Regions from separate parts of the Streptomyces sp. NPDC058086 genome, predicted to be linked through region 1. Evidence: riboswitches for the same ligand, from Rfam matches in the RefSeq annotation. Region 1 holds a riboswitch; the other holds the start of a gene.
What was found. A riboswitch is a leader RNA that binds a small molecule or an ion and turns the genes downstream of it on or off. The one in region 1 is predicted to bind cyclic di-AMP.
Positions count from the first base shown of each region.

Region 1 (4,117 bases):
GGTTGACCTTGACGAGCAGGGCGTTCGCGGAGCCCTCCTCGATGCCGCGGGCCAGGCGCTCCGGGTTGGTGACGAAGAGGTCGTCGCCGACGATCTGGACCTTGTCGCCCAGCTTCTCGGTGATGACGTTCCAGCCGGCCCAGTCGTCCTCGTACAGCGGGTCCTCGATGGAGACCAGCGGGTACGCGGAGACGAGCTCCTCGTAGTACTCGGTCATCTCGGCGGCCGAGCGGGACTTGCCCTCGAACTCGTACTTGCCGTCCTTGTAGAACTCGGACGCGGCGACGTCGAGCGCGAGCGCGATCTGCTCACCGGGGATGTAACCGGCCTGCTTGATGGCCTCGAGGATGAGGTCGAGCGCGGCGCGGTTCGACTCCAGGTTCGGGGCGAAGCCGCCCTCGTCGCCCAGGCCGGTGGACAGGCCCTTGGTCTTCAGCACCTTCTTGAGGGTGTGGTAGACCTCGGCGCCCCAGCGCAGGGCCTCGGAGAAGGACTCCGCGCCGATCGGGGCGATCATGAACTCCTGGATGTCCACGTTGGAGTCGGCGTGCGAGCCGCCGTTCAGGATGTTCATCATCGGAACGGGCAGCAGGTGCGCGTTCGGGCCGCCCAGGTAGCGGAAGAGGGGGAGGTCGGACGCCTCGGAGGCGGCGTGCGCGACGGCGAGCGAGACGCCGAGGATGGCGTTGGCGCCGAGCGAGCCCTTGTTGTCGGTGGCGTCCAGGTCGAACATCGCCTGGTCGATCAGGCGCTGCTCGGTGGCGTCGTAACCGACGAGCTCCGGGCCGATCTGCTCGATGACGGCGAGGACGGCCTTCTCGACACCCTTGCCGCCGTAACGGTTGGGGTCACCGTCACGCAGCTCGATGGCCTCGAAGGCGCCGGTGGAAGCGCCGGACGGAACGGCGGCACGACCCGTGCTGCCGTCGTCGAGGCCGACCTCGACCTCGACCGTGGGGTTGCCTCGGGAGTCCAGGATTTCCCGGGCTACGACGACGTCGATGGACGGCACGAGCATCTCCTTCTGGGATGTGACGCGGGTACGCGGAGCCTGTGATGGCTTCGCGACATGAGCCTAACCGCCTCGGGGGGATCGGCCAGCCGGTCGCCCACCCCTTGGGCAGAACTGAACGTACACATTGTTCCAGAACGGAACAAAAACGGGTACCGAAATCCGGGTACGAAACCCTCGGCACGAAACCCTCGGCACGAAACGCCGGATACGAAAAACCCCGCTCCGGTGCGTACGGGGGAACACGCACCGGAGCGGGGGGCCCGTGGGGACGGGGGCGACCCTCATCGGGGGCTCCAGTGTGGAGACCCCCTTCATGAGGGACCTGTCATTCAGCTGAGGCGAAGCTGCCGATCATCAGCCGAGGTGAAGCTGCTGACCCGGGTAGATGAAGTCGGCGTCGTCGACGATGTCCTTGTTCAGCTTGAACAGCTGCTGCCAGCCGCCCTTGACCTTCTTCTTCTCGGCGATCGAGCTGAGGCTGTCACCCTTGACGACCTTGTACTCGCCGTCACCCTTCTTGACCTTCTTGCCGGTCGGGGTGGAGACGGTCTTCCCGGCGGCCGGACGGGACGCCGAACGGGAGGCCGCGGTGTCCGTCGAGCGGGTGACGGTGCTGGTGCTCGGCGAGCTGTTCGACGAAGAGCTGTTCGAGGAAGACGAGGTCGACGGGGTGCTCGCACCGCCGGTGTACGCGGCGCCCGACAGGCCCGTGCCACAGGTCGGCCAGGCGCCCTTGCCCTGGGCGGCGAGGACCTTCTCGCCGATGGTGATCTGCTGCGACTTGGAGGCCTGGTTGGCGGTCGCGGCGTACGCGGTGCCGCCGTACGCGGCCCAGGTGGAGGCCGAGAACTGCAGACCGCCGTAGTAGCCGTTGCCGGTGTTGATGGACCAGTTCCCGCCGGACTCGCACTGGGCGACGGCGTCCCACTCGGAGGCGGTGGCGGCGGAGGCGCTGCCGGCCGCCATCAGCGGAGCGGCGATGGCGACACCGGTGACACCGGCGAGCGTGGCGACACGGGTCGTCCGGTTGAAAACGGTCGGACGGCGGTGCTTGCCCTTGCTGGAAAACAGCATGGAGAGATCCCCTCACCGACGCCTGCGAGGTGAGCTGTCGGGTTCGGGCGGGTGAGTGCCCGGCCGTGCGCTCTGAGCGCTCGGCTTCACCCCAAGCCACTCCCGGTCAACTACCGGGTGCGGCACTTACCTTGGGTCCCCCGCTCCTGCCTACGGCGCTGACGCGTCGACTGTTCCCGTACGGCCGTTGGCAGGATTCGGCGTTGGCGACCGTCGGGGCCCGCTGTGGCGAGCGGTCATGACCGTAAGCAGCCGATCGGCTGAATTCCAAAGACGATCAGGGCCTTTGAGATCCATCTCTCACTCGCAGCAAACCGGACATTACGCAGCGAACCATGACGCGAACTGCCCCTACTTTTCGCCCGATTCAGCACCAACTGCAAGGCTCTGACCGGGGAGGATGAGGTTCGGATCGGCGCCGACCGTCTTCTTGTTCGCGTCGTACAGCTCGGCCCATCCGCCTTCGAGGTCGAGGGCGTCCGCGATGGTCCAGAGATTGTCTCCGGCGCGCACGACGTAGGAGCCGTCGACGACATCGCGGGAGGCGCCGGCGCCGCGCGAGGCGTGCCGCCCGGAGGAGTCGTCGGTACGGCCGTCCACGGCGCTGTCGGTGGTGTTCTCGTCCGCGTTGTCGCCGCGGTGGCGCCCGGCGCCGCCCGTCGCGTTCTCGGACGTACCGGAAGAGCCGTCACTCTGGCCGGAGTTGCCCGAGTTGTCGCTCTTCGTCGATTTCGAGCCGGAGTTGCCCGCCCCCTGATCGCCGCCGCCGGTGTCGGCCTTCGTCGTGTTCTCGGTCGCCTTCCCGGTCGCCTTCGAGGACGAACCGGACGAAGACGAGTCAGACGAAGAAGAATCGGAAGTCGAGCCGGACGAGGCGGGCGGAGTCGACGTCGCAGATGAACCGGACGAACCGGCTGAATTCGATCCGTTGGGCGAATCGTTCGCCACGCCCGTGTCGACCAGGATGTCGCCCGAGTTCTTGCTCAGCCCGGAGAGCGGCCCACAGGTCGGCCAGGGAGTGAGGCCCTGGTCGTCGAGGAGCTTCTCGGCGATGGCTATCTGCTGCGAGCGGCTGGCCTCGTCGGCGCTCGACGCGTAGGTGAGACCGCCGTACTTCTCCCAGTCCGCCTGGCTGATCTGGAGTCCGCCGTAGTACCCGTTGCCGCTGTCGACACTCCACTGGCCGGCGCTCTCGCACTCGGCGACCCGGTCCCACGTGGTGCCGTCGGCCGCGCTCGCACTGGTGGCACCGAGCAACGGGATCGCGATGGCGGATCCGGTCACTCCTGCCGCGACGATGAGGGCCGGGGCCTGACGGGGGCGACGATGGCGGCCGTTCCCGGAGAGCATGCGGAAGCCTTTCACGTGACAGCAGGTGACTACGCGACGTATGAGTCGCGTTGACGAGTGAACGTATCCGCACCCGAACACTTGTCACAAGTCGATGCAGCGTAGATCACGTGAAGATCACAGAGTTGAGAGCGTGTCAGGTTTACGCGCCCGCGGGTGTATGGTCGCCCGCTATCGCGAGACCGGTACCGGAGGCGTGAACTCCACTGGAAGCGTGCGCAATCCGCGCATAATGAGCCCGCCGCGCCAGCGCAAATCGGCTGAATCTCCCGCGAGTTGAAGGTCGGGGAGACGGGTGAGGAGAGTGGCGAGCGCGGTCTGGCCCTCCAGCCGGGCGAGCGGGGCTCCGAGGCAGTAGTGGATGCCGTGACCGTAACCGAGGTGTTGGTTGTCACGGCGGGAGAGGTCGAGTGTGTCCGGCCGTTCGAACCGCGCGGGGTCACGGTCCGCAGCCGCGAGGACCACGAGGACGGGGTCGCCGGGTGCGATGTCCTGACCGCCGATGCGGACGGCCGCGGTGGCGAACCGCCACGTGGCCAGTTCCACGGGCCCGTCATAACGGAGGAGTTCCTCGACGCCGGTCTCGAGGAGTTCGCGTTCGTGGGCGGCGAGGGACTTCTGGAGGCGCGCGCGCTGCTCGGGGTGGGTGAGCAGGGCGTACGTGCCGTTGCCGATGAG
Region 1 covers NZ_JBHVST010000010.1:19,290-23,406, forward strand. The annotation lists gene eno (phosphopyruvate hydratase) at 1-1,018, opposite strand, end outside; gene ACFVWD_RS10265 (transglycosylase family protein) at 1,370-2,089, opposite strand; cyclic di-AMP (ydaO/yuaA leader) riboswitch at 2,094-2,257, opposite strand; gene ACFVWD_RS10270 (transglycosylase family protein) at 2,441-3,439, opposite strand; gene ACFVWD_RS10275 (cytochrome P450) at 3,611-4,117, opposite strand, start outside.

Region 2 (4,117 bases), on a different contig from region 1:
GGATCTGGTCGGAGTCGGCGACGAGCGCGACCCGCTCCAGGAACGCGGAGAGCCCACCGGACGCCGTACCAGCACCCGCAGCCGCACCGGCACCGGCACCGGCATCCGCCGTACCCGCAGCCGCCCCCGTGCCTTCGCCCTCGCCCTCGCCGGTCTCCTGCTCGAACTCCAGGGCCACGGCGGCGAGCTCCTGAAGGTTCTCGATCCGGGTCTCGTCCTGCGGGTCGGTCGAGGCCTGCAGCTCGGCGAGGTAGCCGGTGCGCTCGAGCACCGCCTCCAGGACGGTCGCCGGGCCCGCGCCGGACTCGACGATCGTGCGGAGGTCCTCCATGAGCGTGTTGAACCGCTTCACGGCGTTCGTCGACCGCGCCGCCATCCCGTACGCCTCGTCGACGCGGCGCAGCGCCTGCGAGAAGCTGATCTTCTCGCGCTGCGAGAGCGCGTCGATCATGGCTTCGGCGCGCTCGCCGATGCCGCGTTTGGGAACGTTCAGAATGCGGCGCATCGGGACCGAGTCCTCGGGGTTGGCCAGGACCCTCAGGTACGCGAGGACGTCCCGGACCTCCTTGCGCTCGTAGAAGCGGACGCCGCCGACGACCTTGTAGGGCAGGCCGACGCGGATGAAGATCTCTTCGAAGACACGGGACTGGGCGTTCGTCCGGTAGAAGACGGCGACGTCGCCCGCCCTGGCCTCGCCCGCGTCGGTGAGACGGTCTATCTCGTCGGCGACGAACTGGGCCTCGTCGTGCTCGGTGTCGGCGACATAGCCGGTGATGTTCGAACCGGCGCCCGCGTTGGTCCACAGGTTCTTGGGGCGGCGGGACTCGTTGCGCTCGATGACCGCGTTGGCGGCGGACAGGATCGTCTGGGTGGAGCGGTAGTTCTGCTCCAGCAGGATCGTCGTCGCGTCCGGGTAGTCCTCCTCGAACTGGAGGATGTTGCGGATGGTCGCGCCGCGGAAGGCGTAGATCGACTGGTCGGCGTCGCCCACGACGCACAGCTCGGCGGGCCCGAGCTCGCCCTCGGCGGGCGGCGCGTCCTCGGGCCGGTCACCGACGGCCGGGCCGACGAGCTCCCTGACCAGGGCGTACTGCGCGTGGTTCGTGTCCTGGTACTCGTCGACCAGGACGTGGCGGAAGCGGCGCCGGTAGTGCTCGGCGACGTCCGGGAAGGCGCGCAGCAGGTTGACCGTGGTCATGATCAGGTCGTCGAAGTCGAGCGCGTTGGCCTCGCGCAGCCGCGACTGGTACATCGCGTAAGCCTGGGCGAGGGTCTTCTCGAAGCCGTCGGCGGCCTGGGTGGCGAAGTCCTCCTCGTCGATCAGCTCGTTCTTCAGGTTCGAGATCTTGGCGCTGAAGGACTTGGGCGGGAAGCGCTTGGGATCGAGATCCAGGTCACGGCAGACGAGCGCCATCAGCCGCTTGCTGTCGGCGGCGTCGTAGATCGAGAACGAGGAGGTGAAGCCGAGCTTCTTGCTCTCGCGGCGCAGGATCCGCACACACGCGCTGTGGAAGGTCATCACCCACATCGCGTTCGCGCGCGGGCCGACGAGCTGCTCGACGCGCTCCTTCATCTCACCCGCGGCCTTGTTCGTGAAGGTGATCGCGAGGATCTGGCCGGGGTGGACATGACGCTCGCCCAGCAGATGGGCGATGCGGTGGGTGAGCACCCGGGTCTTGCCGGAGCCCGCGCCGGCCACGATGAGCAGCGGGGAGCCGGAGTGCACCACGGCCGCGCGCTGGTTCTCGTTCAGCCCGTCCAGCAGGGCCGCCGGGTCCACGGCGGGGCGGGGCGCGCCGTCGCGGTAGAAGGCGTCCCGGCTCGCGGGCACGTCGAAGCGGCCACCGAACAGGTCGTCCGGAAGCGGCTCCGGTGCCCCGTCCTCGGGCGGCGGCGGGGGCTCTTCCTCGTGGGCCCCGGAAGGCTGGAGGTCCGCCAGAAAGCTGTCATCAAAGAGGCTGCTCATCGCTCTCCGAGTCTAGGCGGCCTCACTGACAACCCGCGGCCACCCTGGAAACCCGACCGGTTTTTCCGCGACCGCGCACGATTCCTTTCCCGCACGGGACGCCGTCACCGTTCAGGATCGCTTCATTACGGTCAGCCACGATCAATGACCCCCAAGGTCAAGGTCACGAAAATGTATCGGGCATATCGCACATCAAACTTCACAGAACACTTATGAGTTGGCTAGCGTGCCGGGCAGGCCGCTCGACCCAACCGGCGAACACCGCCGGGCCGTGCGGCCTCCGCCGAGTCCGGTGCGCCGTACGGCAGCCGGAGCCGGGGACCCAACCGACCTTGGGGTGAATCGGTCCAACTGTCCGCTGGGGCAAGGACCGTAGGGCAAACCTTCCGGAAGCACCCGCCCGAACCCGACAGCTAACTCGGTAGGCGGAAGACGGAAGGAGTCGCCTCTCTTGGCGTCGCACCGCAAGTGGAGTCCTACGGGTACGCGCATAGCGGGTATACGGACCCCCGCCCTCGCCACGGCGGCCCTCACCTCCGTGGCCCTGCTCTCCCAGACGGCGAACGCCGCACCCTCGGCCGATTCCAAGCCGAGTGTCGAAGAGGTCGAGAAGAAGGTCGACGACCTCTACCACCAGGCCGAGGCGGCGACCGAGAAATACAACGCGACCAGGGAGAAGACCGCGCAGCAGCGCAAGCGCGTCGACTCCCTCCTCGACGACGTCGCTCAGCGCACCGAGAAGCTCAACACCGCGCGCGAGGAGCTGGGTTCGTTCGCCGCGGCGCAGTACCGCACCGGCGCCGCCGCCCCCGACACCGCGACCCTCCTGCTGGCCGACAACCCGCAGGACTACTTCGACCAGACCCAGCTGATGGACCGGCTGACCAGCCGCCAGAAGGTGGCCGTCGACGACTACATCACCGAGCAGGCCGCCACCACCAAGAAGCGCGCGGAGGCCTCCCAGAGCCTGCAGACGCTCACCACGACGCAGAGCGCGCTGAAGACGTCCAAGGCCGACGTGCAGCGCAAGCTCGCCGCGGCGCGCGACCTGCTCTCGAAACTGACCGCCGAGGAGAAGGCCCGGCTCGCGGCGATCGAGAAGAAGCAGCAGGAAGCGGCCGACCGCAAGGCGGCGGAGCTGGCCCAGCAGCAGGCCGCGGCGGAGAAGAAGGCCCAGGAGGCGGCCGCCCAGCAGCAGACGACCTCCGGGACCACCGGCACCTCGGGCACCTCGGGCACCTCGGGGAGTTCGACCACCGACTCCTCGTACACCGCCAAGGCCGACAAGGCCCTCGCCTTCGCCCGCACCCAGATCGGCAAGCCGTACGTCTGGGGCGCGACCGGGCCCGGCTCCTACGACTGCTCCGGCCTCACCCAGGCCGCCTGGAAGGCCGCCGGCGTCGATCTCCCGCGTACCACCTGGGACCAGGTCAACGTGGGCACGACGGTCCCGCTCTCCGACATCAAGCCCGGTGACCTCGTCTTCTTCTACGACGACATCAGCCACGTCGGCCTCTACATCGGCAACGGCATGATGATCCACGCCCCCAAGCCGGGCGCGTACGTCCGCGAGGAGTCGATCTTCTACGGCGGCGAGTCGATCATCCACAGCGTGGTGCGTCCGGCCTAACGCCCCGGCGCCCGGCACGCGCGCGTGGGGCTCATCGAGCTCCACGCGCGCGTGGCCCGCCGCCAACCCGCTCGAAGGTCCTTAGCATCGGGCCCATGTCAGCCATCTCCCCGCCCGGCACCCGGTGGACCGGCCTGCGCACCTGGTGGCTGCAGAGTCCGCCGGGCGCCGGAGCCGCGATCCTGGCCACCGGCATCATCTCGATCGGGCTGGAGCAGACCGGCTACGAGATCCTGTCCCGGATCGTGCTGGCCCTCGCGGCCGTCGGCTGGCTCGGGCTCGCCGCGGCCTTCGTCGTACGGCTGCTGCGGGAGCGGGAGCGGTGGCTGACGGAGGCCGGTACACCGAGCGCGCTCACCGCGGTCGCGGCGACCACCGTGCTCGGCACGCGGCTGGTCACACTGGGGTGGGAGGTGCCGGCCGAGGCCCTGCTCGCCCTGTCGGCGGCGCTCTGGCCGGGGCTGCTCCTCCTGGTCGTACGGCAATGGCGGCCCCGTATGCCCGGAGCGGTGTTCCTCGGC
Region 2 covers NZ_JBHVST010000001.1:60,068-64,184, forward strand. The annotation lists gene ACFVWD_RS00260 (ATP-dependent DNA helicase) at 1-1,966, opposite strand, end outside; cyclic di-AMP (ydaO/yuaA leader) riboswitch at 2,238-2,410, shown strand; gene ACFVWD_RS00265 (NlpC/P60 family protein) at 2,418-3,596, shown strand; gene ACFVWD_RS00270 (tellurite resistance/C4-dicarboxylate transporter family protein) at 3,692-4,117, shown strand, end outside.
Region 2: another riboswitch for cyclic di-AMP. It lies ahead of ACFVWD_RS00265 (NlpC/P60 family protein); the one in region 1 lies ahead of ACFVWD_RS10265 (transglycosylase family protein).